DNA from 2 places in the Kitasatospora sp. NPDC089797 genome. Region 2 is predicted to be linked to the other one. Evidence: predicted binding sites of a transcription regulator. Region 2 holds the regulator's gene; the other holds the start of a gene.
What was found. The regulator HrcA, encoded in region 2, represses chaperone genes, less so after heat shock. The targets are predictions, from matches to a motif close to TTNGCACTCNGNNNNNCNGAGTGCNAA.
Positions count from the first base shown of each region.

Region 1 (14,507 bases), on a different contig from region 2:
GGCCCGCGCCTGCGGCACCATCTCGTACGAGATCATCACCCGGATCGGCGCCCGGGTGCCGCGCCGCTACCTGGACGGCAGTCACGACGGGGGTCGCACGGCATGACCGAAACGCCGGGCGGCGGCAACCCGGTCGCGGCGGTGGCCAAGGCGGCCGACGCGGCCTCCGGGGTGAGCCGGGCCGGCGTGATCGGGATCTCGGTCGGTGTGCTGGCGGCCGGCGCGGCGGCGGGCGTCGCGATCGAGCGGCTGACGGTCGGCCGGGCGATGCGCCGCCGGGCCCGGGCCGAGCTGGAGGCGGCCGCCCCCTACGGCTCGCTGCGCGGGCGCCCGCTGACGGTGGCCGCGCCGGACGGCACCGAGCTGTACGTCGAGCTGGACGGCACGGGGTGGGAGGAGGCCGAGCCGGGCGGCCACCGCCGCGAGCCGAAGGGGCGCGCCGGTGCCGAAAGGGAGAAGCGGCCGGCGACCGACGGAGGAGGGCTCGCCGGAGCGCCGACCGTCGGCACCGGTCCGGAGCGCCCTGGAGGCGAGCGGGCGAATGACAGCGCCCCGCGGTTGACCGTGGTGTTCAGCCACGGCTACTGCCTCAACCAGGACAGCTGGCACTTCCAGCGGGCCGCACTGCGCGAGGGCCTGCGGCTGGTCTTCTGGGACCAGCGCAGCCACGGCCGCTCCGAGCGCTCCCGCTCGTACCTGGCGGGCGAGCCGGCCGGGATCGACCAGCTGGGCGGCGACCTCAAGGCGGTGATCGACGCCGTCGCGCCGACCGGGCCGCTGGTGCTGGTGGGCCATTCGATGGGCGGCATGACGGTGATGGCGCTGGCCGACCAGCACCCGGAGCTGTTCCGGGAGCGGGTCGCCGGGGTCGCGCTGATCGGCACCCTGGCGGGGGACTGGAACGAGGTGAGCCTCGGCCTGCCGAAGGCCGGGGCGAAGCTGTTCAAGAAGGTCGCGCCCGGGGTGGTGAAGCTGCTCGGCCGGCAGGTCGAGCTGGTCGAGGCGAGCCGGCGGCTCGGCTCGGACGTGGCCGCCGTCTTCTACCGGAGGTTCTCCTTCGGGAGCCGGGACGTCGACCCCGGCGTGGTGCGCTTCGCCGAACAGTTGCTGGACGCCACCCCGATCGACGTGGTCGCCGAGTTCTACCCGGTGTTCGGGGCGCACGAGAAGTACGGGGCGCTGGCCGCCCTGCGCGGCCTGCCGGCCCTGGTGCTGGCCGGGACGAAGGACCTGCTGACGCCCTCCGCGCACAGCGAGGCGATGGCGGAGCGGCTGCCGGGCGCCGAGCTGGTGCTGGTCGAGGGCGCCGGGCACCTGGTGCTGCTGGAGTGCCCGGAGCTGGTCGACCACGAGCTGGCGGTGCTGCTGCGCCGGGCCGCGGACTTCGTCGGTGCCGCGCCGCTGCCGCCCGCCGTCCTCGCGCTCGCCGACGAACCGGCCGGGCCGGACCGGCCCGCGGACCCGTCCGGGGATCCGGCCGCCGACCCCGTCTGAGACCCGGCGGGGGCCGCCCGGGCCCCGCGCGCCACGGCGGGGGGCCGCGATGTGGCACCGTAGCCGTGGCGGCCGGTGGTCGGCGCGCCTACGGACCGAAGGGCAAGACACGCGCATGGGCTCGCACGCCACTCTCACCGTCCCCACTCCGGAGCGGATGGGCCGGCTCGGCCGGGAGCTGGCCGCGCTGCTGCGGCCGGGTGACCTGGTGCTGCTCTCCGGCGAGCTGGGGGCGGGGAAGACCACGCTGACCCGCGGCCTGGGGGAGGGGCTCCAGGTCCGCGGCGCGGTGACCTCGCCGACCTTCGTGATCGCCCGGGTGCACCCCTCGCTGGTCGGCGGCCCGGCCCTGGTGCACGTGGACGCGTACCGGCTGGGCGGGGACCTGGACGAGATGGAGGACCTCGACCTGGACGTCTCGCTGCCGGAGTCGGTGGTCGTGGTCGAGTGGGGCGAGGGCAAGGTCGAGCGGCTCTCCGAGGACCGGCTGGAGGTCCGGATCGAGCGGGCGATCGGCGACACCGCGGGGGAGGACCACGACCCGCGCCGGGTGGTGCTGGCCGGCATCGGCGAGCGCTGGGCTGACGTGCGGCTGGCCGAGCTGGCCTGAGGACGGGCCCGGCGCCGGTCGACCGGGTTCCGCCGTTTTACCGACAGGCTGTCGGCAAGGTGTTGCGGGCGGGGTGCCGGGCGTGGTGGGATGGGTGCTGCGGTTAGGTCTGCCTAACTAGGGAGGCGCCATGTCGAGCACCACCCCCGCCCCGGAGCGCGCCGCGCGCACCGCCGGGGCCGGAGAGTCCGCCCGCCGAGCTCCCGGGGAGCCGATGCGGGCACTGCTGGCCGCCTGCGCGGCCGCCGAGGCGGTGTCCACCCCGCCCGAACCGGGGTCCCGGCACGACGAGGAGCCCGAGGCGGGAGCGCCCCGGGCCGCGTGACCGGTGCCCCGCGGTCCCGCTCCGCGCCGGGAGGTCCCGCGCCGGGCGGGCGCCCGCCGTTCGGCCGGACGACCGCGCGGCCGGACGACCACGGGGTCAGGCGACCACGACCACCTTGGTGCCGTTCGGCGCGAAGTCCCAGAGCAGCTGCCCCTCGGCGCGGCCGCTGCGGATGCCGCCGGTCTTGGTCTTCGGGTCGGCGCTCGGGGTCGCGCCGTCCAGCGCCGAGCTGAAGCCGAACACCACGCCGTTCTGCTGGGCGAACCGCACCACGTGTTCGATCTGCTTGCCGTCCGTGCCGGTCGCGGTCTGGGTGCGGCTGTACACCGAGTAGCTGCCCGGGGTCGGCTCGACGGAGCCCGGGGTGACCACGAAGGCGGCCGTGACCTGCGGGTTCTTCTTCGGGTCGACCAGCCAGACGACGTGGCTGCCGGCCGAGTAGACCACCCGCGTACCGCTGCCGGAGGTGGTCGGCAGCGGCGGGACGGTCGGGGTGGCGGAGGCGCTCGGCGTCGCGGAGGCGGCCGGGCCGGTGGACGTCGAGGCGACGGTCGGCCGGGGCCCGCCCGCGCGGTCCTGCGCGCCGTTGGCCTGGAAGGCCAGCAGGCTCACCACCGCCAGGGCCCCCAGGGTCAACCCCGTGACCACCACTCCAGGACCCATCTTCGCCACGTGCCCGCTCCCGCCGCCGTCCGCTGTTCGTACCGCCCTTATCGTGCCAGGTCCCTCGGGCGGGTCGGCAGTGCCCAGTACGTGTGTTCCCGAGGGGGACACCAGCTCGATCGGCCGGTCGGCCCAACGTCGGTCTAACCTTGACCCGTGCTGCTGCTCGCGTTCGACACCGCTACCCCTGCCGTCACCGCCGCCGTCCACGACGGCACGGGCGTCCTCGCCGAGACCCACCAGGTCGACGCCAGGCGCCACGGTGAACTGCTGCTGCCCGCGATCGACCAGGTCCTGCGGGCCGCCGGGGTGGACAAGCACCGGCTCACCGGCATCGCGGTCGGCGTCGGCCCGGGCCCGTACACCGGTCTGCGGGTCGGCCTGGTGACCGCCGCGGCGCTCGGCCACGCGCTCGGGCTGCCGGTGCACGGCGTCTGCACCCTGGACGCGATCGCCTTCCAGGCCCGCGCCGAGGGCCTGGCCGGGGAGCCGTTCACGGTCGCCACCGACGCGCGCCGCAAGGAGGTCTACTGGGCCTCGTACGACGCCGAGGGCAACCGCACCGAGGGCCCCGGCGTGGACCGCCCGGCCGAGCTGACCCCCGCTCCCCGCGCGGTGGGCGCCGGCGCGCTGCTCTACCCCGAGGCCTTCCCGGGCGCGCACGGCCCCGAGCACGTCTCGGCCGGCGCGCTGGCCGGCTTCGCCGCCGCCGAGCTGGCCGCCGGGCGGGAGCTGCTGCCGAACGTCCCGCTGTACCTGCGCCGCCCGGACGCCCAGGTCCCGGCCGGCTACAAGGCGGTGCTCCCGGCGTGAACCACGGCACCACCCTGCGCCCGATGCGCTGGTGGGACATCGCGCCGGTGATGGACCTGGAGCTCCGGTTGTTCCCCGAGGACGCCTGGTCCCACGGGATGTTCTGGTCCGAGCTCGCCGAGGCCCACCCCGGCGGCACCCGCCACTACTCGGTGGCCACCGCCGCGGACGGCACGATCGTCGGCTACGCCGGTCTGATGACCGTGGCCGGCGAGGGCGACGTCCAGACCATCGCCGTCGACGAGCGCCACCAGGGCGCCGGTCTCGGCACGGCCCTGCTCACCGACCTGATCCACGAGGCCGCCCGGCGCGGCTGTGACGACCTGCTGCTGGAGGTCCGGGTGGACAACCAGCGCGCCCAGCGGCTGTACGAGCGCCACGGCTTCGAACCGGTGGGCATCCGGCGCGGCTACTACCAGCCCGCCAACATCGACGCGCTGGTGATGCGCCTCGACCACCCGAGCCTCGACGGCACCGACCGCACCGACGGCACCGACCCGAAGGAACCGAAGGACACCCCCCATGGCTGACGAACCGCTCGTCCTCGGCATCGAGACCTCCTGCGACGAGACCGGCGTCGGCATCGTGCGCGGCACCACGCTGCTGGCCGACGCGGTCGCCTCCAGCGTCAACGACCACGCCCGCTTCGGCGGCGTCGTCCCGGAGATCGCCAGCCGCGCCCACCTGGAGGCGATGGTCCCGACCATCCAGCGCGCCCTGGACACCGCCGGGGTCAAGGCCAGCGACCTGGACGGCATCGCCGTCACCGCCGGCCCCGGCCTGGCCGGCGCGCTGCTGGTCGGCGTCAGCGCCGCGAAGGCGTACGCCTGGGCGCTGGACAAGCCGCTGTACGGGGTCAACCACCTCGCCTCGCACATCTGCGTCGACCAGCTGGAGCACGGCCGGCTGCCCTCGCCGACGATGGCCCTGCTGGTCTCCGGCGGGCACTCCTCGCTGCTGCTCAGCGAGGACATCACCACCGACGTCCGCCCGCTCGGCGCGACCATCGACGACGCGGCCGGCGAGGCCTTCGACAAGGTCGCCCGGGTGCTCGGCCTGGGCTTCCCGGGCGGTCCGATCGTCGACCGGACGGCCCGCGAGGGCGACCGGAAGGCGATCAACTTCCCGCGCGGCCTGTCGGGGAGGAACGACCCCGCGTACGACTTCTCCTTCTCCGGCCTGAAGACCGCCGTCGCCCGCTGGGTGGAGGCCAAGCGCCGGGCCGGCGAGGAGGTGCCGATCGCCGACGTCGCGGCCTCCTTCCAGGAGGCGGTCACCGACGTGCTCACCCGCAAGGCCGTCAAGGCGTGCAAGGACAACGGCGTCGACCACCTGATGATCGGCGGCGGTGTCGCGGCCAACTCCCGGCTGCGCGAGATGGCCCAGCAGCGCTGCGACCGGGCCGGCATCCGGCTGCGGGTGCCCCGGCCGGGCCTGTGCACCGACAACGGCGCGATGGTCGCCGCGCTGGGCTCCGAGATGGTGTGGCGGGGCCGTACCCCCTCCGCCTTCGACCTGTCCGCCGACTCCTCGCTGCCGGTGACCGACCCCCACGTCCCGGGCGCGGCGGTCGGACACGGCGACCTCCACGGCCAGGCCTACGACGCCCTCGGCGGTGGCGCGGCATGACCGTCGCCGCGATGTGGGAGGCCCGCGCGGCGACCGGCCGCGGCGCCGAACTCGCCGCCTGGGTACGGGAGTCCGTCCTGCTGGCGGTGCGCGGCGCGGCCGGGCTGGAGCGGGTCGAGCTGCTCTCCGCCCCCGGTGAGCGGGTGCTGCTGATCACCTGGTGGAGCGGCGAGCCGGTGCCGGTCGCCGACCCGCCGGCCGGGCTGCTCGGCCGCCCGGTGCACCGCTGGTCCTTCACCAGCGACCACGTCGAGTAGGCCCTGGACGGGAACCGCCGCCACGGCCGCTACCGTGCATAGCTGAGAAAAGGCTGGACGGGACCGGGAGCGCGCTGCGGTGAACAGGGACGGGCTGAGCAGGACCAGGACGTACGCGGCGGGGGCGCTGGCCCTGCTGGCCTTCGCCACCGCGTGCGGGGACAACGGGGGCGGCGGCGGCAGTGCCGCACCCGCCGCGACCACGGCGGCGCCCCGGGCGTCCGCCGCCGGCGGCACGCCGACCGCCGCCGCCACCACCCCCGGCGCGGCCCCGGCCCCGGCCCAGGGCGACGCCGCGGCCTGGGCGAAGTGGAACCTCAAGCCGCTCGCGCCGGCCCCGGCGCCGCCCGCCGACAAGCCGATCAAGCTCGAACGCACCGGCACCGTACCGGTGTTCAGCGACGTGAAGACCAGCGACAAGGTCGTCTTCGTCACCATCGACGACGGTGCCGAGAAGGACCCGAAGTTCGTCGAGATGCTGACCGACCTCAAGGTGCCGATCTCGATGTTCCTGACCAAGGACATCGTCAAGAACGACTACGGCTACTTCAAGCCGCTCCAGGCGCTGGGCAACCACATCCAGAACCACACCGTCACCCACCCGGTGATGAGCAAGCTGTCGGCGGACAAGCAGAAGTCCGAGATCTGCGACGACCAGGCCGCGCTGACCCAGCAGTACGGCACCGCCCCGCTGCTGTTCCGCCCGCCGTTCGGCGACGGCGCCAACACCCCGATGCTCAACACCTCGGTGCAGAAGTGCGGTCCGCGCGCGATCGTGCTCTGGCGCGAGTCGATGCAGATCCACGACATGCAGTACCAGGCGGGCGACAAGAAGCTGAAGCCCGGGGACATCATCCTGGCGCACTTCCGCGGCCCCAAGGAGCTCAAGGGCGCCACCATGACCCAGATGTTCGGGGACCTGCTGGCCCGGATCCAGGAGCAGGGCTTCTCGGTGGCCCGGCTGGAGGACTACATCCAGGCGCCCGCGTCGTAGGGCCTGCTCAGCCGACCGGCTGCCCCAGCATCATCAGCGGCCCGTCGTCGGTGCGGCTGAGGATCACCGTGACGCTGTTCGGCCCGGAGGGCTTGAGCTGACGGCGCAGCTCCTCCGGGGTGATCGCCATCCCGCGCTTCTTGATCACCACCGTGCCGACCCGGCGCTCGCGCAGCAGCGCCTTCAGCTTCTTGACGTGGTACGGCAGCACGTCGGTGAGCTCGAAGGCGTGCGCGTACGGGGTGGCGACCAGCCGGTCCGAGGTCAGGTAGGCGATCTTCGGGTCGATCAGCCGGCCGCCGACCTGCTCGGCCACCTCGGCCACCAGGTGGCCCCGGATCACCGCGCCGTCCGGCTCGTACAGGTAGCGCCCGACCGGGCCGGCCGGCGGGTCGGGCAGGTCGCCGCCGGTCAGGCTCGCGCCGTGCGGCAGCAGGGTGGCGCGGTGCGGCCGGGTCGCCCCGGTGCCGAACCAGAGCACCGCCTCCTTGACGTCCCCGTGGTCGGAGACCCACTCGGCCTCGGCGTCCGCCGGCACGGCCTCGTGCGGGATGCCCGGGGCGACCTTCAGTGCGCCGATCGGGGTCCGCCGCCCGGCCTCGACCGCCCAGGAGAGCGGCGGGGCGTACGCCTCCGGGTCGAACACCCGGCCGCGCGAGGTGCGCCGGGCCGGGTCGGTGAAGACCGCGTCGTAGCCGGTGACGTCCACCTCGGCGACGTCCGCGCAGCGCACCTCGACCAGGTCGGCGAGGCCCAGCGCGGCGGCGTTGGCCGCGGTGGCGGCGCAGGCCGCCGGGTCCTTGTCGACGGCCAGCACGTGGATCCCGGCCCGGGCCAGCGCCAGCACGTCCCCGCCGATGCCGCAGCACAGGTCGGCGAGCCGCCGCACGCCCAGGTCGGCGAAGCGGCGGGCCCGCCACTCGGCCACGCTGCGCCGGGTGGACTGCTCGACGCCGTTGGGCGTGAAGTACATCAGGTCGGCGTCCGCCCCGAACTTCGCCCGCGCCCGCTGCCGCAGCCGCGCCTGCCCGAAGGCCGCGGACACCAGCTCGGCCGGGTGCTCCCGCCGCAGCCGGGTGGCCAGCGTCAGCTCCTCCTCGGGGGCGAACTCGCGCAGTTCGGCGAGCAGGGCCTGACCCTCGGGGGTCAGCAGGGGCTGGAGGTTCTCGGTGTCCACGGGCCCATTCTGACCGGTCGGCGGCCCGGGTCCCGGTCCCGGCACCGGGTCCGCTTCCCGGTCCGCAGCCCGCACACGAGTACGGCCGCTCAGCCGCGGCCGGGGATCCGCAGGCGCGTCGTTGGCACTCTGGTTGACTGAGTGCTAACGGCGGCCTAAGGTCATCCTTGGCACTCCCCACTGGGGGAGTGCTAACGCGAAGACGTGTGTCTGACCCCCGCGACGGCAGGCCCGCAGGTTCGCCACCTACCCGTTAGAAAACCCCGTAATCTCCGAAGGGGAGCTCGGACGTGACCACCAGCAGCAAGGTTGCCATCAAGCCGCTCGAGGACCGCATCGTGGTCCAGCCGCTCGACGCCGAGACCACCACGGCCTCCGGCCTGGTTATCCCGGACACCGCCAAGGAGAAGCCCCAGGAGGGCGTCGTCCTGGCCATCGGCCCGGGTCGCTTCGAGGACGGCCAGCGTCTGCCGCTCGACGTCGCCGTCGGTGACATCGTCCTGTACTCGAAGTACGGCGGCACCGAGGTGAAGTACCGGGGCGAGGAGTACCTCGTCCTCTCGGCTCGCGACGTTCTCGCCATCATCGAGAAGTAAGCAGTACCGAGAAGCAAGTCGTTCCGACCCGCCCCGGATCCGTGTCCCTAGTGACAGGGGCCCGGGGCGTGGTTGTTGGTTCACGTAGTTCGGCGGCCGGTCGGCCGGCCGTAGCCCCGAGGGAATAGGGAACATGGCGAAGATCCTGCAGTTCGACGAGGACGCCCGCCGCTCGCTGGAGCGCGGTGTCAACAAGCTGGCCGACACCGTCAAGGTGACCATCGGCCCCAAGGGCCGCAACGTCGTCATCGACAAGAAGTTCGGTGCCCCGACCATCACCAACGACGGTGTCACCATCGCCCGTGAGGTCGAGCTGGACGACCCGTACGAGAACCTTGGCGCGCAGCTCGTCAAGGAGGTCGCCACCAAGACCAACGACGTCGCGGGCGACGGCACCACCACCGCCACCGTGCTGGCCCAGGCCCTGGTCAACGAGGGTCTGCGCAACGTCGCCGCCGGTGCCGGCCCGGCCGCCCTGAAGAAGGGCATCGACAAGGCCGTCGCCGCCGTCTCCGAGCACCTGCTGTCCATCGCCCGCGAGATCGAGGGCAAGGACGACGTCGCCGCCGTCGCGTCCCTCTCCGCGCAGGACACCCAGGTCGGCGAGCTGATCGCCGAGGCGATCGACAAGGTCGGCAAGGACGGTGTCATCACCGTCGAGGAGTCGAACACCTTCGGCGTGGAGCTGGACTTCACCGAGGGCATGCAGTTCGACAAGGGCTACCTGTCGCCGTACTTCGTCACCGACGCCGAGCGTCAGGAAGCGGTCCTCGAGGACCCGTACATCCTGATCAACCAGGGCAAGATCTCCTCCATCCAGGAGCTGCTGCCGCTGCTGGAGAAGATCCTGCAGAGCGGTGCCTCCAAGCCGCTGCTGATCATCGCCGAGGACGTCGACGGCGAGGCGCTGTCGACCCTGGTCGTCAACAAGATCCGCGGCACCTTCAACGCCGTCGCGGTGAAGGCCCCGGGCTTCGGCGACCGCCGCAAGGCGATCCTCGGCGACCTGGCCGTCCTGACCGGCGGCACGGTCATCTCCGAGGAGGTCGGCCTCAAGCTCGACCAGGCCGGTCTGGACGTGCTGGGCACCGCCCGCCGCGTGACCATCACCAAGGACGAGACCACCATCGTCGACGGTGCCGGTGACACCGAGGCCGTGACCGGCCGCGTCGCCCAGATCAAGGGCGAGATCGCCGCGACCGACTCCGACTGGGACCGCGAGAAGCTGCAGGAGCGCCTGGCCAAGCTGGCCGGCGGCGTCTGCGTCATCAAGGTCGGCGCCGCCACCGAGGTGGAGCTGAAGGAGCGCAAGCACCGCCTGGAGGACGCCATCTCGGCGACCCGCGCCGCGGTCGAGGAGGGCATCGTCGCCGGCGGTGGCGCCTCCCTGGTCCACGCCGCCAAGGTGCTGGACGGCGGCCTGGGCCTGTCGGGTGACGAGGCCACCGGTGTCGCCGTGGTCCGCAAGGCGCTGCACGAGCCGCTGCGCTGGATCGCCCAGAACGCCGGCCTGGAGGGCTACGTCATCACCTCCAAGGTCTCCGAGCTGGAGGCCGGCCAGGGCTACAACGCCGCCACCGGTGAGTACGGCGACCTGGTGAAGGCCGGCGTCATCGACCCGGTCAAGGTCACCCGCTCCGCGCTGGAGAACGCCGCCTCGATCGCCTCCCTGCTGCTCACCACCGAGACCCTCGTGGTGGAGAAGAAGGAAGAGGAGGCCGACGCCGGCCACTCGCACGGCGGTCACGGCCACTCGCACTGAGGCCGATAGCCACAGCGGTTGACCGGAGGCCCGGTCCGCACCCCCCTCGCGGGGGCGTGGACCGGGCCTCCGGCTGTGTCGGTGCTGCGGTGTTCCAGGCTTCAACTATCAGTAGAATTTTGCAGAATGCAAAGATTGCCTTATAACTGAGGCATGATCGAGGCCCGCCATCTGCGCGTTCTGCGTGCCGTCGCCCGCACCGGCTCCTTCTCCGCCGCCGCCCGCGAGCTGGGGTGTACGCAGCCTGCCATCAGCCAGCAGATGAAGGCGCTGGAGAAGTCGGTGGACACCCCGCTGGTGGTCCGCTCCGGCCGCGGGATGCAGCTGAGCGAGGCCGGGCGGGTCCTGCTCAAGCATGCCACCGGAATCCTGGCCGGGCTCTCGGCTGCCGAGGAGGAGGTGGCCGCGATCGCCGGGCTGCGGGCCGGACGGGTGCGGTTGGTGTCCTTCCCGACCGCGAGTTCCACCCTGGTGCCGCCCGCGGTCGCCCGCCTGCGGGACAGCCATCCGGGCGTGCGCGTGTCGCTGGTCGAGGCCGAGCCGCCGGAGTCGCTGGCGATGCTGCGCGGCGGCGAGTGCGAGCTCGCGCTGGCCTTCCGCTACCCGCAGACCGACGGCGCGGTCGCGGCGCCGGCGCCGGCGCACGGTTCGCCGCGCGAGGCGCGGGCCGAGGCGAACCTGGAGGCCCAGCAGCTGTCGGCCGGCACCGACTGGTCCGACCTGGTGGTCACCCCGCTGCTGGACGATCCGCTGGTGGGTCTGCTGCCCGCCGCCCACCCGCTGGCCGGGCGGGGCGGTCCGGTGGAGCTGGCCGAGCTGGCCGGGGAGCAGTGGATCGCCGGCTGCCCGCAGTGCCGGGGACACCTGGTGGAGCTGTGCGCGGGGGCGGGGTTCGAGCCCCGGATCGACTTCGCGACCGACGACTACCCGGCGGTGGTCGGGCTGGTGGCGGCCGGGCTCGGGGTGGCGGTGCTGCCCCGGCTGGCCCTGCAGTCGGTGCGCCCTGACGGCGTGTCGACGGTGCCGGTGCGGACGGCCTCCGGAGTGCCGGCGGTGCGCCAGGTGGTGGCGCTGACCCTGCCGGACCTGGCCGAGGTGCCGGCCGTGGCGTTGATGCAGGAGCGGCTGGCGGGTGCGGCGGCCGGTCGCTGACGGTCGGTGACCCGGGCCCCGGCGGCCCGGGAGTACGCCCAGGTCGGGGTGGACCGGGCCTGTGGCGCCGCGAAGAAACGTTTCTTCACGGCGCACCGCGGAGTCGGGCCTAGCGCTGCGCGACCGCGGGCGGGGTCAGCGGGACCTCCACCAGGCGGTGCCGCGAGCGGCCCAGCATCTCCTCGCGCTCGTCCTCGGTCATTCCGCCCCAGACCCCGTACGGCTCCCGGACCGCCAGGGCGTGCGCGGCGCACTCGGCGATCACCGGGCAGCGCATGCAGACCTCCTTGGCGCTGGTCTCGCGCGAACTGCGGGCCGCGCCGCGCTCACCCTCGGGGTGGAAGAAGAGCGAGCTGTCCACGCCGCGGCAGGCCGCCGAGAGCTGCCAGTCCCAGAGGTCCGCGTTGGGACCGGGGAGGCGGGAGAAATCTGCCATGGCTCATTCCCTTCAGAGGCGGTCGGCGGCGGCCGGGCGTTTCGGCGGGCTGCTGCCGGGCGGTGCCCGGCGGGGCGTCCCGCGCTGGTGTGGACACCTGGAAATATGACTTAAGGCAACTCCATGGACAAGTCACCCACACACTGGCACAACAGTCAATGACCATACGAAAGCTATAAAAACGGGCAAAGTGGGCAAGGGGTTTGCCGGGCGCGGGTGTGGCAATCGGGTGGCCGAGGGGCGCGCGACGGCCCGCACCGGTGTGCGGGTCGTGCGCCCACCGCGCGCGAGCTGCGCAAAAGTGCGGCGTGTGCACCGCGATGCGGCTGATCGGTAATGGGTTGGCCACGTACAGTGGTGGAGATGGCCTGAAGGCCGTAACTCATTCGAGTGACGGTCGTTGGAAGTGCGGAGGCGGTTAGCGGGCGCCGGACGTCAGGAACGATCGCGGGCAAGTCGGGGCGATCAGGACGGAGTCCGACGCCGATCGGCCGTGTCGGAGAGGTTCGTACCAGCCAGGAGGCTCAACGTGACGCGGATCAGCTGCGGAGGACGACGGTCATGACATCCGTTCTCGTTTGCGACGATTCCCCGCTCGCCCGCGAGGCGCTTCGCCGCGCCGTCGCGACCGTACCCGGTGTGGACCGGGTCACCACCGCGACGAACGGGGAGGAGGTCCTCCGCCGCTGGGTGGCCGACCGCTCCGATCTCGTCCTGATGGACGTCCGGATGCCCGGCCTCGGCGGGGTCGAGACGGTCCGGCGGCTGTTGTCGGCCGACCCGGGCGCCCGGATCATCATGCTCACCGTCGCCGAGGACCTCGACGGGGTCGCGCTCGCGGTCGCCGCGGGCGCCCGCGGGTACCTGCACAAGGACGCCTCGCGCGCCGAACTGCGGGCCACCGTCACCCAGGCCCTCGCCGACCCGACCTGGCGGCTCGCCCCGCGCCGGCTGCGCAGCCCCGACATGGGCGCGGCGCCGACCTTGACGGCGCGTGAGATCCAGGTGCTGGAGGGGATGAGCCACGGGCGCAGCAACGCCGAGATCGGGCGCGAGCTGTTCCTCTCCGAGGACACCGTCAAGACCCACGCCCGGCGGCTGTTCAAGAAGCTCGGGGCCTCCGACCGCGCGCACGCGGTGGCGCTGGGTTTCCGCTGGGGCCTGGTCCGCTGACCGCCGCCGGCGCCGTCGGTTGCGGTACGGCGCCGTCGAATTCCGGAGCGGGTGCCGCACGGGCGTGTGACGTTACGGTCCCGAGGTTGCACCATGGAGGAGTGGAGCACCTCGGGGACCAGCGGACAGGCACTGCGGCGAACCACACGGCCGCAGGACACTCGGCGGACGGCGCGACGGACAGGACCACCCACGGCGGCGGGGCGGGAGGCGGCACGGTGCAGGAGGGGCCGGTGGTGCGCGGCACGCCGCACGGTGCCGCAGCGCATAACGTTCCGGTGCACAACTCCGGACGCGGTGCCGCGTTTTCCCGGTCGACCAGGCACCATGGACCGATGCGCGACGATGTCGCCGGTGCGGCCGGCCAGGCGGACCCGGGTGAGGCCCAGCCCTCCGGCCCGGGCCACGATCCGGCGTACGCGGATACCGGCGACTCCGACTCCTCGGGCGCCGAGGCCGCTCCGGGGCGCCCGCCGGTGCTCGGTTCGGGTGGCTCGCCCCTGGTCGGCGAACTGGTCGCGGCCGCCGTGCGCGGCGAGGGCCCGGCCATCGACGCGCTGCTCGCGTACGTGCATCCGCTCGCGCTGCGGTACTGCCGCGCCAAGCTCGTCCGGCTGCCGGGCGGGGCCCGGCACCACGTGGACGACGTGGCCCAGGAGGTCTGCGTCGCGGTGCTGTGCGCGCTGCCCCGGTACAAGGACCAGGGGCGGCCGTTCGAGGCCTTCGTCTACGGCATCGCCGCGCACAAGATCGCCGATCTGCAGCGGGCCGCCATGCGCGGGCCCGGCTCGACCGTCGTTCCGCAGGACGACCTGCCGGAGGTGCCGGACGAGGCGCTCGGCCCGGAGGAGCAGGCGTTGCTGAGCAGCGACGCGGCCTGGGCCAAGGAACTGCTCTCCAACCTGCCGGCCCGTCAGCGCGAACTGGTGCTGCTCCGGGTGGCGGCCGGGCTGTCGGCGGAGGAGACCGGCGAGGTGCTCGGGATGTCGCCCGGGGCCGTCCGGGTGGCCCAGCACCGGGCGCTCAGCCGGCTGCGGGCGCTCGCGGAGGAGTCCTCCTGAGCCTCCGACCCGGCGGGGCGGCGTTCCGCGGTGCGGAATGAGCCGTCGGGGGCGCTTGTTGTCAAGGGCACACGAGGGCACATTCGCGGTGCCAGTACCATGGGGTATCGGCGCCTGGGCAGGTTGCCAAAGTTTCGCGGGTGCGCACGGGGTTTCCTTGGAGGTTCGTCCAAGTCCGGCCCACCCGGCTTTCGGCGGTCTGCGCGAGTGAGCGATCAACGCGCCCCTTCCCTCTGGGCGCGAGCGGATTAGGCCGGCCACGGAAGGTACCCCCAAATGTCTTACAACGCCGCAGGCGTACCCGAGAAGTTCGCCATGCTCGGGCTCACGTTCGATGACGTCCTGCTGCTGCCCGGGGCCTCCGC
Region 1 is NZ_JBFBGS010000003.1:2,991-17,497, reverse strand. Features, by position in the region: gene alr (alanine racemase) at 1-106, shown strand, start outside; gene AB0O91_RS03310 (alpha/beta hydrolase) at 103-1,494, shown strand; gene tsaE (tRNA (adenosine(37)-N6)-threonylcarbamoyltransferase complex ATPase subunit type 1 TsaE) at 1,610-2,104, shown strand; gene AB0O91_RS03300 (hypothetical protein) at 2,235-2,429, shown strand; gene AB0O91_RS03295 (hypothetical protein) at 2,526-3,092, opposite strand; gene tsaB (tRNA (adenosine(37)-N6)-threonylcarbamoyltransferase complex dimerization subunit type 1 TsaB) at 3,249-3,905, shown strand; gene rimI (ribosomal protein S18-alanine N-acetyltransferase) at 3,929-4,435, shown strand; gene tsaD (tRNA (adenosine(37)-N6)-threonylcarbamoyltransferase complex transferase subunit TsaD) at 4,428-5,534, shown strand; gene AB0O91_RS03275 (hypothetical protein) at 5,531-5,791, shown strand; gene AB0O91_RS03270 (polysaccharide deacetylase family protein) at 5,871-6,785, shown strand; gene AB0O91_RS03265 (class I SAM-dependent methyltransferase) at 6,793-7,962, opposite strand; gene groES (co-chaperone GroES) at 8,253-8,558, shown strand; gene groL (chaperonin GroEL) at 8,692-10,320, shown strand; gene AB0O91_RS03250 (LysR family transcriptional regulator) at 10,474-11,472, shown strand; gene AB0O91_RS03245 (WhiB family transcriptional regulator) at 11,582-11,908, opposite strand; gene AB0O91_RS03240 (response regulator transcription factor) at 12,470-13,081, shown strand; gene shbA (RNA polymerase sigma factor ShbA) at 13,417-14,142, shown strand; gene guaB (IMP dehydrogenase) at 14,419-14,507, shown strand, end outside.
Region 1: a site for HrcA is predicted at 8,084-8,110, ahead of groES (co-chaperone GroES). Genes of this name have one in related genera too.

Region 2 (14,507 bases):
GGTCGGCGTCGAGCGGTCCGGCGGCGGTGCGCAGCCCGTCGGCGGTGACCTCGGTGACGGCGGCCTGCTCGTGGACGGTGACGCCGAGCCGGTCCATGACCCGTAGGACGTGGGCCCGGCCGCGCGGGGAGAGCCAGCCGCCGACCTGTCCGGCGGCGACGATCCGGACCTTCCACCGGGGGTGGGCCTCGGCGAGTTCGGTGGCCAGTTCGATGCCGGTGGCGCCGCCGCCGACGACGGCCAGGGTGCCGGGGCGGTCGGCTCCGGCGATCAGCCGCCGCACCTCGGCGGCCCGCTCCACCGGGTGGGCGTGCTCGGCGGCGCCGGGGACGCCGTGCCAGGCGGTGCGGCTGCCGAGGGCGTGGACCAGGGTGTCGTAGCCGAGGGCGGTGCCGTCGTCCAGCAGGACCTTGTGCCCGGCCGGGTCGAGTTCGACGGCGCGGGCGCGGTGGTGTTCGATCCGGCGGCCGCGGACGAGGTCGCCGAGGGCGGGCCAGTCGCGGCCGCGGCCGGCCGCCGCCTCGTGCTGGCGGACGCGGTGCAGGAGCCGCTCCTCGGGGGCGACCAGGGTGACGTCGCGGTGCCGTGCGGCGCCCTTGGCCGCGCTGAGTCCGGCGTATCCGGCGCCCAGGACGACGATCCGCCGGCCGGTGCTGGTGGTGCTGCTGCTCATCTCGTCCGCCTCCCTGCGGGGCGCTCCGGTGGAGCGCTGTTCGGGAGGGGGACGACGTGGCCGGCCGGGGTGTGACGGTGTCCTGCGTCACAGTTCCACGGGTGTGATCCGGGTGAGCTTCTCGGGGTTGGCGACGACGTAGGCCTCGGTGATCCGCCCGTCGGCCAGGGCGAAGGCGACCACGCCGGTGACGGTGCCGGTGGCCTTCTCGTACCAGACCAGGCCGGGTTCGCCGTTGACCGTCGCGGTGCCGAGCCCGTACGCGGGGGTGAACCACTTGCCGACCAGGCCGGCCACCAGCCGGGCGACCTTCTCGGCGCCGCGCACCGGGCGGGCGGAGGCGCGGACGATGCCGCCGCCGTCGGCGTGCCAGACCACGTCGGGGTCGAGGACCTCCATCAGGCCCAGGATGTCGCCCCGGGTGCTGGCGGAGGCGAAGGCGGCGACGGCCCGGCGGTGCTCGGCCGGGTCGGCGCCGCCGGTGTGCCGGCCGCCGTCCTTGATCCGGCGGCGGGCCCGGGAGGCGAGCTGGCGGGTGGCGTCGGGGGTGCGGTCCAGGGCGGTGGCGATGGACTCGAAGCCGACCGCGAAGACGTCGTGCAGCACCAGGGCGGCCCGTTCGGCGGGGGTGAGCTGCTCCAGCACGGCGAGCAGGGCGAGCGAGACGGACTCGCCGCGTTCGGCCAGGTCGGCGGGGGAGTCGGGGCCGTCCGCGTAGGAGACGGAGGGCTCGGGCAGCCATTCGCCGTAGTAGGCCTCGCGGCGGGCCCGGGCGGAGCCCAGCTGGTCGTAGCAGAGCCGGGTGACCACGGTGGTCAGGAAGGCCCGGGGGTCGTCGACGGTGTCGCGGTCGGCGGACCGCCAGCGCAGCCAGGCGTCCTGGAGGACGTCCTCGGCGTCGGTGAAGGAGCCGAGCAGCCGGTAGGCGACCGAGCCGAGGTAGCGGCGGTTCGCCTCGAAGGCGTCCGGGGCCTGGTCGGGGGCGGCGGCGGGCTCGGCGGTCACGGGAGTCACCGTAGCGAAGGGTGCCGGGGATGCGAAGAGCCGGGACGGGTGGGTCCCGTCCCGGCTCCTCGGATGCCGGCTCCCGCGGCGGCTCCCACCGCGACACTCGCAGCGGGAGCCCGCGACGGCTCAGTCCACCTCGGCCACGGCCTCCGCGAACTGCGCCTGGTAGAGCCGGGCGTAGGCGCCGTCGGCGGCGATCAGGTCGTCGTGCGAGCCCTGTTCCACGATGGAGCCGTTCTCCATCACCAGGATGACGTCGGCGTCGCGGATGGTGGAGAGGCGGTGGGCGATGACGAAGCTGGTGCGGCCGGTGCGCAGCCGGGCCATGGCCCGCTGGATGAGCACCTCGGTGCGGGTGTCGACCGAGCTGGTGGCCTCGTCCAGGACCAGGATGGACGGCTGGGCGAGGAAGGCCCGGGCGATGGTGATCAGCTGCTTCTCGCCGGCGCTGACGCCGGTGCCCTCGTCGTCGATGACGGTGTCGTAGCCGTCCGGGAGGGTGCGCACGAAGCGGTCGACGTGGGCGGCCCTGGCGGCCTCGATCACCTGCTCGCGGGTGGCCGATCCGGCGCCGTAGGCGATGTTGTCGGCGATGGTGCCGCCGAACAGCCAGGTGTCCTGGAGGACCATGCCGATGCCGGAGCGCAGGTCCTCGCGGGACATCGCGGCGATGTCGATGCCGTCGAGGGTGATCCGGCCGGAGCTGACCTCGTAGAACCGCATCAGCAGGTTGACCAGGGTGGTCTTGCCGGCGCCGGTGGGGCCGACGATGGCGACGGTCTGGCCGGGTTCGACCTTGAGCGAGAGGTCGTCGATGAGCGGCTTCTCGGGGTCGTAGCGGAAGGCCACGTCCTGGAAGGCGACCCGGCCCCGGACGGTGTCCGGCTTCTCGGGCATGGCTGGTTCGGGGCTCTGCTCGGGGGCGTCGAGCAGTTCGAAGACGCGCTCGGCGGAGGCGACCCCGGACTGCACCAGGTTGGCCATGCTGGCGACCTGGGTGAGCGGCTGGCTGAACTGCCGGGAGTACTGGATGAAGGCCTGGACGTCGCCGATGGACAGCGCGCCGCTGGCCACCCGCAGGCCGCCGACGACCGCGACCAGCACGTACTGCAGGTTGCCGATCAGCATCATCGCGGGCTGGATGATCCCGGAGATGAACTGGGCGCGGAAGCTGGCGTGGAACAGCGCCTCGTTGTGCTCGCGGAAGGTCGCGGCGGACTCGCGCTGCCGGCCGAACGCCTTGACCAGGGTGTGGCCGGTGTACATCTCCTCGATGTGGGCGTTGAGTTGGCCGGTGGACTTCCACTGCTGGACGAACTGCGGCTGGGCCCTCTTGCCGACCCGGGCGGCGACGACGACCGACAGCGGCACCGAGACCAGGGCGATCGCGGCGAGCAGCGGGGAGATCCAGAACATGAACCCGAGCACACCGACCACGGTGAGCAGCGAGTTGACGATCTGTCCCATGGTCTGCTGCATCGACTGGCCGATGTTGTCGATGTCGTTGGTGACCCGGCTGAGCACCTCGCCGCGCGGCTGCTTGTCGAAGTAACTGAGCGGCAGTCGGGCGAGTTTGGCCTCGACGTCCTGGCGCAGCCGGTAGCCGGCGGACTGGATGGCCTTGGTGGCCAGGCGGCCCTGGACGATGCCGAAGAGGGCGGAGGCGAGGTAGATGCCGAGCACCCAGAGCAGGACGGCGCCGATGGCGCCGAAGTCCATGCCCTGGCCGGGGGTGAAGTCGACCGCGGAGAGCAGGTCGGCGATGCCGCCGTCGCCGTGGGCGCGCAGTCCGGCGATCACCTCGGCCTTGGAGGTGCCGGGTTGGAAGCGGGCGCCGATGACGCCGGCGAAGATCAGGTCGGTGGCGTCGCCGAGGATCTTGGGGCCGGTGACGGCGCAGCCGATGCCGAGCACGCCGAGCACCAGGACGCCGAGCAGCAGTTTGCGTTCGGGGCGCAGCAGGCCGAGCACGCGCTTGCCGGAGCCCTTGAAGTCCATGGACTTCTCGGTGCCCTGGCCGCCCATGAAGCGGCCCGGTCCGGCCGGGCCGCGGCGGGCGGCGGCGGCCTGGGAGTCGCTGGGGAGCTTGTCCTCGGGTTGGTCGGCGGGCCGTCCGGCGGTGGCGGCGGTCTTGCCGGCGGGCTTTCCTGGGGTGGTCACGCCGCCTCCTGCTCGGTGAGCTGGGAGAGCACGATCTCCCGGTACGTCGGGTTGTCGGCCATCAGTTCGCGGTGGGTGCCGGAGCCGACGACGGCGCCCTCGTCGAGGACGATGATCCGGTCGGCGTCGCGGATGGTGGACACCCGCTGGGCGACGATCAGCACGGTGGCGTCGGCGGTCTCGCGGGCGAGGGCCTTGCGCAGTCTGGCGTCGGTGGCGTAGTCGAGCGCCGAGAAGGAGTCGTCGAAGAGGTAGACGTCGGGGCGCCGGACCAGGGCCCGGGCGATGGCCAGGCGCTGGCGCTGGCCGCCGGAGACGTTGCTGCCGCCCTGGGCGATGGGGGCGTCCAGGCCTTCGGCCAGCTTCTCGACGAACTCCTTGGCCTGGGCGATCTCCAGGGCGTGCCAGAGTTCCTCGTCGGTGGCGTCGGGCCGGCCGTAGCGGAGGTTGCTGGCGACGGTGCCGGTGAACAGGTACGGCTTCTGCGGGACGATGCCGACGCTGTCGGCGATCGTGTCGCCGGAGAGTTCGCGCACGTCGACGCCGTCGAGCAGGACCTGTCCGGAGGTGGCGTCGAAGAGCCGGGGGACGAGGCCGAGCAGGGTGGACTTGCCGCTGCCGGTGGAGCCGATGATGGCGGTGGTCTCGCCGGGGCGGGCGGTGAGGTCGATGCCGCGCAGCACCGAGGCCTCGGCGCCGGGGTAGCGGAAGTCGACGTCGCGCAGTTCGAGGTGGCCGCGGCGCAGCAGTTCGGTGACCGGGGCGCTGGGCGGGACGACGCTGGAGGAGGTGCCGAGGACCTCTTGGACGCGTTCGGCGCAGACCTCGGCGCGCGGCACCATCATGAACATGAAGGTGGCCATCATGACGCTCATCAGGATCTGCATCAGGTAGGAGAGGAAGGCGGTGAGCGCGCCGATCTGCATGGCGCCGCTGTCGATCCGGTGGGCGCCGAACCAGAGCACGGCGACGCTGGAGACGTTCACGACCAGCATCACGGCCGGGAACATGACGGACATCAGCCGGCCGACCTGCCGGGCGACCTGGGTGAGGTCCTCGTTGGCCTCGCCGAACCGGTTCTGCTCGTGGTCGTCCTTGACGAAGGCGCGGATGACCCGGATGCCGGTGATCTGCTCGCGCAGCACCCGGTTGACGGTGTCGATCCGCACCTGCATGCTGCGGAACTTCGGGCGCAGCGCCCGGACCAGCAGGGTGACGACGACGCCGAGGGCGGGGATGACGGCGAGCAGCAGCCCGGACAGCGGGACGTCCTGGTTGAGCGCCATGATGATGCCGCCGACGCACATGATGGGTGCGGCGACCATCAGGGTGAAGCTCATCAGGGCCAGCATCTGGACCTGCTGGACGTCGTTGGTGGTGCGGGTGATCAGCGAGGGGGCGCCGAACTGGCCGACCTCGCGGGAGGAGAAGCTCTGCACCCGGTCGAAGACGGCGGCCCGGACGTCGCGACCGAAGGCCATGGCGGTGCGGGCGCCGTAGTAGACGGCGCCGATCGAGCACAGCGCCTGGACGAGGGTGACGCCGATCATCACGGCGCCGACGCGCAGGATGTAGCCGGTGTCGCCCTTGACCACGCCCTGGTCGATGATGTCGGCGTTGAGCGTGGGCAGGTAGAGCGCCGCGAGGGTGGACACCAGCTGGAGGGCCACCAGCAGGGTGATCGGTCGGGAGTAGGGGCGCAGGTACGCCCGGAGCAGTCTGATCAGCACTAGCACACTCTTGTCGTCGCCGGTCGGGTTCGCACCCCAATTCTCGTGGTTCCACGGCGTCGTACGGGCCAATCGGGGGCTGTCCGCTGGAGGTTTGCCGGGCCTTTGCCATTGCGGGGCAGGTCACCGGGCCGACGGGCCGGTCACCGGTGGTGCGGGGGCGTGTCAGCTCGATCCTCCCCCTTACGGAATGACCGATTTCCCCCTAGGCTGCTGACTGCGCCCTTGTTACTGACCGGTATCGCCCACCGCCCGCGTGGACCGGCGCCCGGTGCCCGCCCCCACGGACGCCGCGACAATCCCTCAGACGGCCACCCGCCTCCGGAGGTCTCGTTGAGTTCCGCGCAGTCCCTGATCGACTCCGGCAGTGCCGACATCGTCGCCGGGCGTCCGGCCTCCGTCGCCCACCTGTTCCTGGAGCGCGTCGCCGCCACCCCGAACGTCGAGGCCTACCGCTACCCCGTCTCGGTCGACGAGCACGCCGCGGACGGCGCACCGGGCGCCGAGCAGTGGCGCTCGCTGACCTGGGCGCAGACCGCGGTCCGGGTCAGAGCGGTGGCCGCCGGCCTGATGGCGCTGGGCATCCGGCCGGAGGACCGGGTCGCGCTGGCCTCCTCCACCCGGGTCGAGTGGGTCCTCACCGACCTCGGCGCGATGTGCGCGGGTGCCGCGATCACCACGGTCTACCCGAGCACCAACGCGGACGAGACCGCCTTCATCCTCGCCAACTCCGGCTCCCGGGCCCTGTTCGCGGAGAACGCGGCCCAGCTGGCCAAGGCCGTCGAGCACATCGACGAGCTGCCCGAGCTGCGCACCGTGATCCTCTTCGACGCGCCCGCCGAGGCTCCCGAGGCGGCCGGGCTGGACCTGATCACCCTGGCCGAGCTGGAGCGGCGCGGCACCGAGTACCTGGAGCAGCACCCGGACGCGGTCGAGAAGGCCGTGGCCGCGCTCGACCGGGAGCAGCTGGCCACCCTCATCTACACCTCCGGCACCACCGGCCGCCCTAAGGGCGTGCGCCTGGTGCACGACTGCTGGGCCTACGAGGGCAGGGCCCAGGAGTCCAGCGGCCTGCTCGGCCCCGACGACGTCCAGTTCATGTGGCTGCCGCTGTCGCACGTCTTCGGCAAGACCCTGATCTCCGGCCAGATCGCCACCGGCCACGTGATGGCGCTGGACGGTCGGGTCGACCGGATCATCCACAACCTGCCGGCCATCCGGCCCACCGTGATGGCCTCCGCGCCGCGCATCTTCGAGAAGGTCTACAACGGCATCGCGGGCCGGGCCCGGGCCGAGGGCGGCGCCAAGTACAAGATCTTCCTGTGGGCCGCCAAGGTCGCCCGCGAGCACGCCCGGGTGGTCCAGGAGAGCCGGATCGCCACCGGCGTCGAGAGCGCCCCGCTGGGCCTGCGGCTGCAGCACGCGGTCGCCGACAAGCTGGTGTACGCGAAGATCCGGGCGGCCTTCGGCGGCCGGCTGCGCGGCGCGGTCTCCGGCAGCGCCGCGCTCGCCCCGGAGATCGGCTACTTCTTCCTCGGCGCCGGGGTGCCGATCCTGGAGGGCTACGGGCTGAGCGAGACCAGCGCCGGCTCCTGCGTCAACCGCAAGGAGGACGTGCGGATCGGCACGGTCGGCCGCCCGCTGCCGGGCACCGAGGTGCGGATCGCCGAGGACGGCGAGATCCTGCTGCGCGGCCCCGGCGTGATGCGCGGCTACCACGACCTGCCGGAGAAGACCGCCGAGGTGCTGGAGCCGGACGGCTGGTTCCACACCGAGGACATCGGCGAGCTCAGCGCCGACGGCTTCCTGCGGATCACCGACCGCAAGAAGGACCTCTTCAAGACCTCCGGCGGCAAGTACGTGGCGCCCAGCGAGGTCGAGGGCAAGTTCAAGGCGGTCTGCCCGTTCGTCAGCAACATCCTGGTGATCGGCAACGGGCGCAACTACTGCACCGCGCTGATCGGCCTGGACGAGGCGGTGCTGATGCCGTGGGCCGCCGAGCGCGGCCTGGCCGGCCGCAGCTACGCCGAACTGGCCGTCGACCCGGCCGTGCAGCAGCTGATCGAGGGCTTCGTCAAGCGGGTCAACGCCGACCTCCAGCGCTGGCAGACGATCAAGAAGTTCCACCTGCTGCCGCGCGACCTGGACATCGAGCACGGCGAGCTCACCCCGAGCCTGAAGATCAAGCGCCCGGTCGTCGAGCGGACCTACGCGGACGCGGTGGCCGCGATGTACGCGGGCGCCAACGAGGCCTGAGCCCGGTTCCCGTACGGTCCGCGCGGGCTTCGCGGGCCGTACGGGACAATGGGGTCATGCCCTCCGCACTCCCCGACGGCGAACCGGTGCCGTCCGACGGTTCCCTGCCCGCGCACGCCCTCACCGGGCTGGGCCGGCGGCCGTTCGGTTTCTACCTGCACGTGCCGTACTGCGCCAGCCGCTGCGGCTACTGCGACTTCAACACCTACACCGCCACCGAGCTGCGCTCCTCCGGGGCGGTCGCCTCGCAGGAGACCTACGCGGACAACGTGGTCGCCGAGATCCGGCACGCCCGCAGGGTGCTCGGGGACGTCGACCTGCCGGTGGAGACGGTCTTCCTCGGCGGCGGCACCCCGACCCTGCTGCCCGCCCGCGACCTGGTGAAGATGCTCGCCGCGCTGCGGGAGGAGTTCGGGCTCGCCCCGGGCGCCGAGGTCACCACCGAGGCCAACCCGGAGTCCGTCGACCCGGCCTACCTGGCCGAACTGCGCGAGGGCGGCTACAACCGGATCTCCTTCGGCATGCAGAGCGCCCGCCCGCACGTGCTGCGGCTGCTCGACCGCCACCACACCCCCGGCCGCCCGGAGGCCTGCGTGGCCGAGGCCCGGGAGGCCGGCTTCGGGCACGTCAACCTGGACCTGATCTACGGCACCCCCGGCGAGTCCGACGACGACTGGCGGGCCTCCCTGGACGCCGCGATCGGCGCCGGGCCCGACCACGTCTCCGCGTACTCGCTGATCGTCGAGGACGGCACCAAGCTGGCCGCCCGGGTCAAGCGCGGCGAACTCCCGATGATCGACGACGACGTGCACGCCGACCGCTACCTCATCGCCGAGCAGGCGCTCGGCGCGGCCGGCTACTCCTGGTACGAGGTCTCCAACTGGGCCACCACCCCCGAGGGCCGCTGCCGCCACAACGAGCTCTACTGGACCGGCGCGGACTGGTGGGGTGCCGGCCCCGGCGCCCACAGCCACGTCGGCGGCGTCCGCTGGTGGAACGCCAAGCACCCGGCCGCCTACGCCCGGGCCCTCGCCGAGGGGCGCACCCCGGCCCTGGGCCGCGAGGTGCTGAGCGAGGAGGACCGACGGGTCGAGCGCATCCTGCTCGAACTGCGCCTGGAGCGCGGCATCCCGCTGGACCTGCTGACCGCCACCGGCCGCCGTGCCGCCGCCAAGGCCCTCGCCGACGGCCTCCTCGCCGAGGAGCCGTACGGGCAGGGCCGCGCCGCCCTCACCCTCCAGGGCCGCCTCCTGGCGGACGGCGTCGTCCGTGACCTGGTGGACTGATAGTCGTTAACGTGGTGTCAGCCGTCGGAGGGAGCGTGCGATGACCGCCATCGATGATCGGATGACCGGGATCTTCGAGAACCTGGAGGTCCCTGAAGGCTTCAAGGCCGAACTCATCAGGGGGGAAATCGTGATGATGGCCGGGCCCGACATGGTCCACAACCTCATCATCCGGGCGATCCAGCACCAGGCGCCGTACGCCCGGTGGAATGCCCTGACCACCCAGGATGTGGCCTTTCCTCGCGACGCCAGCGAGCCACAGCCGGACCTGGTCGTGTTCGAGCGTGGAACAGTGGAGGAGCACGGCCGGCTGTTGCCCGCGCTCGCGGTGACCCTGGTGGTCGAGGTGGTCTCGAAGACCAGCGTCCTGCGCGACTACCAGACCAAGCGGGAACTCTATGCGGAGGGCCAGATTCCCGCCTACCTGATCGTCGACCCGATCAAGGGCGTTTGTGTGCTGCTCACCGAACCTGGCCGGGCGGCCACCTCGGGCCAGCCGGACTATGCGGTTGAGCGGACCGCGAAGTTCGGTGAGCCGATCCCGCTGGACGTGCTGGAGCTCACTCTGGACACCTCGGAGTTCCAGACCTACTCCTGACCCGGCAGGGCCGTGAAGTCGATCAACTCCTCGACCTTGGCGAGGAGTTCGGGCTCCAGGTCCTTGTAGCTGTCCACCGTCGACAGGATCCGCTTCCAGGCGGCCGGGGTGTCCACCGGCCAGCCGAGGCGGCGGCAGGTGCCCTCCTTCCAGTCCTCGCCCCGGGGGACGGCGGGCCAGGCGGGGATGCCGACCGAGGAGGGCTTCACGGCCTGCCAGACGTCGATGTAGGGGTGGCCGACGACCAGCACCGAGTCGCCGGTGACCTGGGCGGCGATCCGGTGCTCCTTGGTGCCCGGGAGCAGGTGGTCGACCAGGACGCCGAGGCGGCGGCCGGGGCCGGGGGCGAAGTCGGCGACGATCGCGGGGAGGTCGTCGATGCCCCGGAGGTACTCCACGACGACGCCCTCGATCCGCAGGTCGTCGCCCCAGACCCGCTCGACCAGCTCGGCGTCGTGCCGTCCCTCGACGTAGATCCGGGACTCGCGGGCGACCCGGGCCCGGGCGCCGGGGACGGCGAGGGAGCCGGAGGCCGTGCGGGCGGGGGTGCGCGGCGCGGCAGGGGCGGCGGGGCGGACCAGGGTGACGGTCCGGCCCTCCAGCAGGAAGCCGCGCGGGACCAGCGGGAAGACCCGGTGCTTGCCGAAGCGGTCCTCCAGGGTGACGGTGAACCCCTCGGCCGTCTTCTCGCAGCGCACCACCGCCCCGCAGAAGCCGCTGGCCGCCTCCTCGACCACCAGGTCCCGCTCGGCCGGCACCTCGGGCGCCGGCTGCTGCTTCTTCCACGGCGGGGTGAGGTCGGGTCCGTACTGGTGGCTGCGCATGGGGGCGAGTCTACGGACGGCCCGTCAGAGGCCCGGCGCGCCCCACACCGGGAACCAGCGGCTGAGGTCCTTCTCCAGCCGCAGGTCGTTCCCCAGCAGCGCGTTGACCTGGAGCTCCAGCGGGCTGTTGCGCCGCTCCCCGCCGCCCGGCATCGGGGCGAACGGGTAGAAGGTGCCGCGCTTGTAGAGGTAGACCAGGGCCAGCGACTGCCCCTCCGCGTTGCGGAAGCCGACCAGCGAGCAGAGCAGCTGCGGGCCGAAGCCGTTGGCCTCCAGCTCGCTGTTGACCGCGTGCAGGTCGTTGACCAGCTCCGGCAGCTCCTCGGGGGTGTGCCGGGCGAGCAGCCAGGAGTAGCCGTAGCCGTCCTTGGAGGCCTCCACCGGGACGCCGCCGCGCTCGGTGTCGGCGTCCAGCAGGGCCCGGACCTGCTGTTCCACCTGGACGAAGGCCCCGCCCTCGACGGCGGCGAAGCAGACCGAGCCGAGCCCGGTGGGCAGGAAGCCCGCCCCGGCCTCCAGGGTGAGCGCGGCGGACGGCAGGCCGAACAGCTGGTCGAGGTCGGGCTTGACGGGCTTGGTGCGGCCGAACAGGGCGTCCAGGATTCCCACGGGGGTCCCTTCCGGGTAGGGGTCAGCGGCCGAGCTGCTCGGAGATCTTCGCCAGCTGGGCCAGCCGCTTCTCCAGCGTCGGGTGGGTGGAGAGCAGCTGGGAGGCGGTCTCCCGGGCGCTCAGCGCGGGGGCGAAGTAGAAGGCGTTGTACGGCTGGGACTTGCGCAGGTCCTCGGTGGGGATGGCGGCGATCTGCCCGGTGACCTTGGTGAGGGCCGAGGCCAGTGCGCTGGGCCGGCCGGTGAGCTGCGCGGCGGCCCGGTCGGCGGCCAGCTCCCGGTAGCGGGACAGCAGCCGGGTGAGCAGGAAGCTGATCGCGTAGACCACGATCGACACCAGCGGGATGATCAGCGCGGCGATGGCCGCGTTCTGGTCGTTGCTGTTGCGGTTGCCGCCCATGAACCCGCCGTACATCGCGATCCGGGTCATCGCCCCGGCGAGCACGCCGAGGAACCCGGCGATGGTCATCACCGCGACGTCCCGGTGGGCGACGTGCGACAGCTCGTGCGCGAGGACGCCCTCCAGCTCCTCCGGTTCGAGCCGGCGCAGCAGGCCGGTGGTGACGCAGACCACCGCGTTCTGCGGGTTGCGGCCGGTGGCGAAGGCGTTCGGCATGTCGTTGTCGGCGACCGCCACGCGCGGTTTGGGCATGTCGGCCAGGGCGCAGAGCCGGTCGACCGTGCCGTGCAGCTGGGGGTACTGCTCCGGGGTCACCTCGTGGGCGCCCATGGCCCGCTCGGTGATCTTGTCGCTGAACCAGAACTGGGCCACGAACAGCCCGCCGGAGATCAGCACGATCAGCGGCCAGGCCCCGCGCAGCAGCACGATCAGCAGGCCCGTGAAACCGACGTACAGCAGCCCGATCACGAACATCGTCCCGACCATGCGGCTGGTCAGGCCGCGGTCCGGCGCGAAGCGGGTGTGCTGGCCCGAGCTCGACATCGCTTGCTCCTCCGTTCGCCGTCGCTTTCGATGCTGCCACCCGGACGGCCCCGGGGCACCACCCGCGCGCACGGAGTGTCGGGGCGGCCGTCCGGAACTGCGGGCAGGATCACCCCGGCCGGGCCGTTCCTGCGGTAGGACCCGGGCCGTACACTGGCAGGTACGGTTTTGGCACTCGTGCGTGCAGAGTGCCAGGGTCGGGGTCCTCCCCGGAGCGGCTCGCAGCATCACAGACGGACAACGTGCGAAGACGGAGGTGCGTGCCCCATGGCCGGAGAGGTCCGCCAACTGGACGACCGCAAGCTCGCCGTGCTGCGCGCGATCGTCCAGGACTACGTGGGCACGGAGGAGCCGGTCGGCTCCAAGGCCCTGGTGGAACGGCACAACCTCGGGGTGTCCCCGGCCACGGTGCGCAACGACATGGCCGCGCTGGAGGAGGAGGGGTACATCCACCAGCCGCACACCAGTGCGGGGCGGATCCCCACCGACAAGGGCTACCGGCTGTTCGTCGACAAGCTCGCCGAGATCAAGCCGATGAGCTCCCCGGAGCGCCGCGCGATCCGGCACTTCCTCGACGGCGCGGTCGACCTGGACGACGTGGTCATGCGCACGGTGCGGCTGCTCGCCCAGTTGACCCGCCAGGTGGCCGTGGTGCAGTACCCCTCGCTGACCCGTTCCACGGTCCGGCACATCGAGCTGGTGGCGCTGGCCCCGGCGAAGGTGATGCTGGTGCTGATCACCAACACCGGCCGGGTCGAGCAGCGGATGGTCGACTGCCCGGGCACGGTCGGCGAGACGGTCCTGGCGGACCTGCGCTCGCGGATCAACGCGCGGGCGGCCGGCCAGCGGCTGCCGGACGTCCCGGGGCTGCTGGAGGAACTCCCGGCGGCCTTCGAGCAGGCCGACCGGCCGACCGTCAGTACGGTCCTGGCGACGCTGTTCGAGGCGCTCGCCGAACAGAACGAGGAGCGGATCATGCTGGCCGGCACGGCCAACCTGACCCGCTTCGGGCACGACTTCCCGCTCACCATCCAGCCGGTGCTGGAGGCGCTGGAGGAACAGGTCGTCCTGCTCCGCCTCCTGGGTGAGACCACGGACGCCGCGATGACGGTCCGGATCGGGCGGGAGAACGCGTACGAGGGGCTGAATTCCACCTCGGTCGTCTCGGTCGGTTACGGTTCGGGCGACGAGAGCGTGGCCAAACTGGGTGTGATCGGTCCGACCCGGATGGACTACCCGGGCACAATGGGGGCGGTGCGGGCGGTGGCACGGTACGTGGGCCAGATCCTGGCCGAGTCGTAGCACAGCAGCCGCCGTCGAGGGGTTCGACGGCGGAGACCAGTCGCAGCAGCACTACTACAGGCGGAACAAGCGGAGCATTTGGTGGCCACGGACTACTACGCGGTACTCGGCGTCCGACGGGATGCGGGGCAGGACGAGATCAAGAAGGCGTTCCGGCGCCTGGCACGCGAACTGCACCCGGACGTCAACCCGGACCCGAAGACGCAGGAGCGGTTCAAGGAGATCAACGCCGCCTACGAGGTGCTCTCCGATCCGCAGAAGCGCCAGGTCTACGACCTCGGGGGCGACCCGCTGTCGCCCGGCGGCGGCGGCGCGGGCGGCTTCGGGGCCGGCGCGGCGGGCTTCGGCTTCTCCGACATCATGGACGCCTTCTTCGGCGCCGCGGCCGGCCAGCGCGGCCCGCGCTCGCGCACCCGCCGCGGCCAGGACGCCATGATCCGGCTGGAGATCACCCTGGAGGAGGCCGCCTTCGGCACCACCAAGGAGCTCCAGGTCGACACCGCCGTCACCTGCACCACGTGCAGCGGCGAGGGCGCGGCCCCCGGCACCTCCGCGCAGACCTGTGACATGTGCCGCGGCAAGGGCGAGGTCTCCCAGGTGACCCGCTCCTTCCTGGGCCAGGTCATGACCTCCCGCCCGTGCCCGCAGTGCCAGGGCTTCGGCACCGTCGTGCCGACCCCGTGCCCCGAGTGCGCCGGCGACGGCCGGGTGCGCGCCCGTCGCACCCTGACGGTCAAGATCCCGGCGGGCGTGGACAACGGCACCCGCATCCAGCTGGCCGGCGAGGGCGAGGTCGGCCCCGGCGGCGGCCCGGCCGGCGACCTGTACGTCGAGATCGCCGAGACCACCCACGCGGTGTTCCAGCGGCGCGGCGACGACCTGCACTGCACCGTCACCATCCCGATGACGGCCGCCTCGCTCGGCACCCAGGTGCCGCTGCAGACCCTGGACGGGCTGGAGGAGGTCGACATCCGGCCCGGCACCCAGTCCGGCCAGTCGATCCCGCTGCACGGCCGGGGCATCACCCACCTGCGCGGCGGCGGCCGGGGCGACCTGATAGTGCACGTCGAGGTGCAGACGCCCACCAAGCTCGACGCCGAGCAGGAGGAGCTGCTGCG
Region 2 is NZ_JBFBGS010000046.1:8,223-22,729, forward strand. Features, by position in the region: gene AB0O91_RS30550 (FAD-dependent oxidoreductase) at 1-673, opposite strand, end outside; gene sigJ (RNA polymerase sigma factor SigJ) at 761-1,678, opposite strand; gene AB0O91_RS30560 (ABC transporter ATP-binding protein) at 1,808-3,706, opposite strand; gene AB0O91_RS30565 (ABC transporter ATP-binding protein) at 3,838-5,571, opposite strand; gene AB0O91_RS30570 (long-chain fatty acid--CoA ligase) at 5,905-7,827, shown strand; gene hemW (radical SAM family heme chaperone HemW) at 7,884-9,113, shown strand; gene AB0O91_RS30580 (Uma2 family endonuclease) at 9,154-9,711, shown strand; gene AB0O91_RS30585 (DUF3097 domain-containing protein) at 9,702-10,535, opposite strand; gene AB0O91_RS30590 (hypothetical protein) at 10,560-11,144, opposite strand; gene htpX (zinc metalloprotease HtpX) at 11,167-12,087, opposite strand; gene hrcA (heat-inducible transcriptional repressor HrcA) at 12,355-13,389, shown strand; gene dnaJ (molecular chaperone DnaJ) at 13,471-14,507, shown strand, end outside.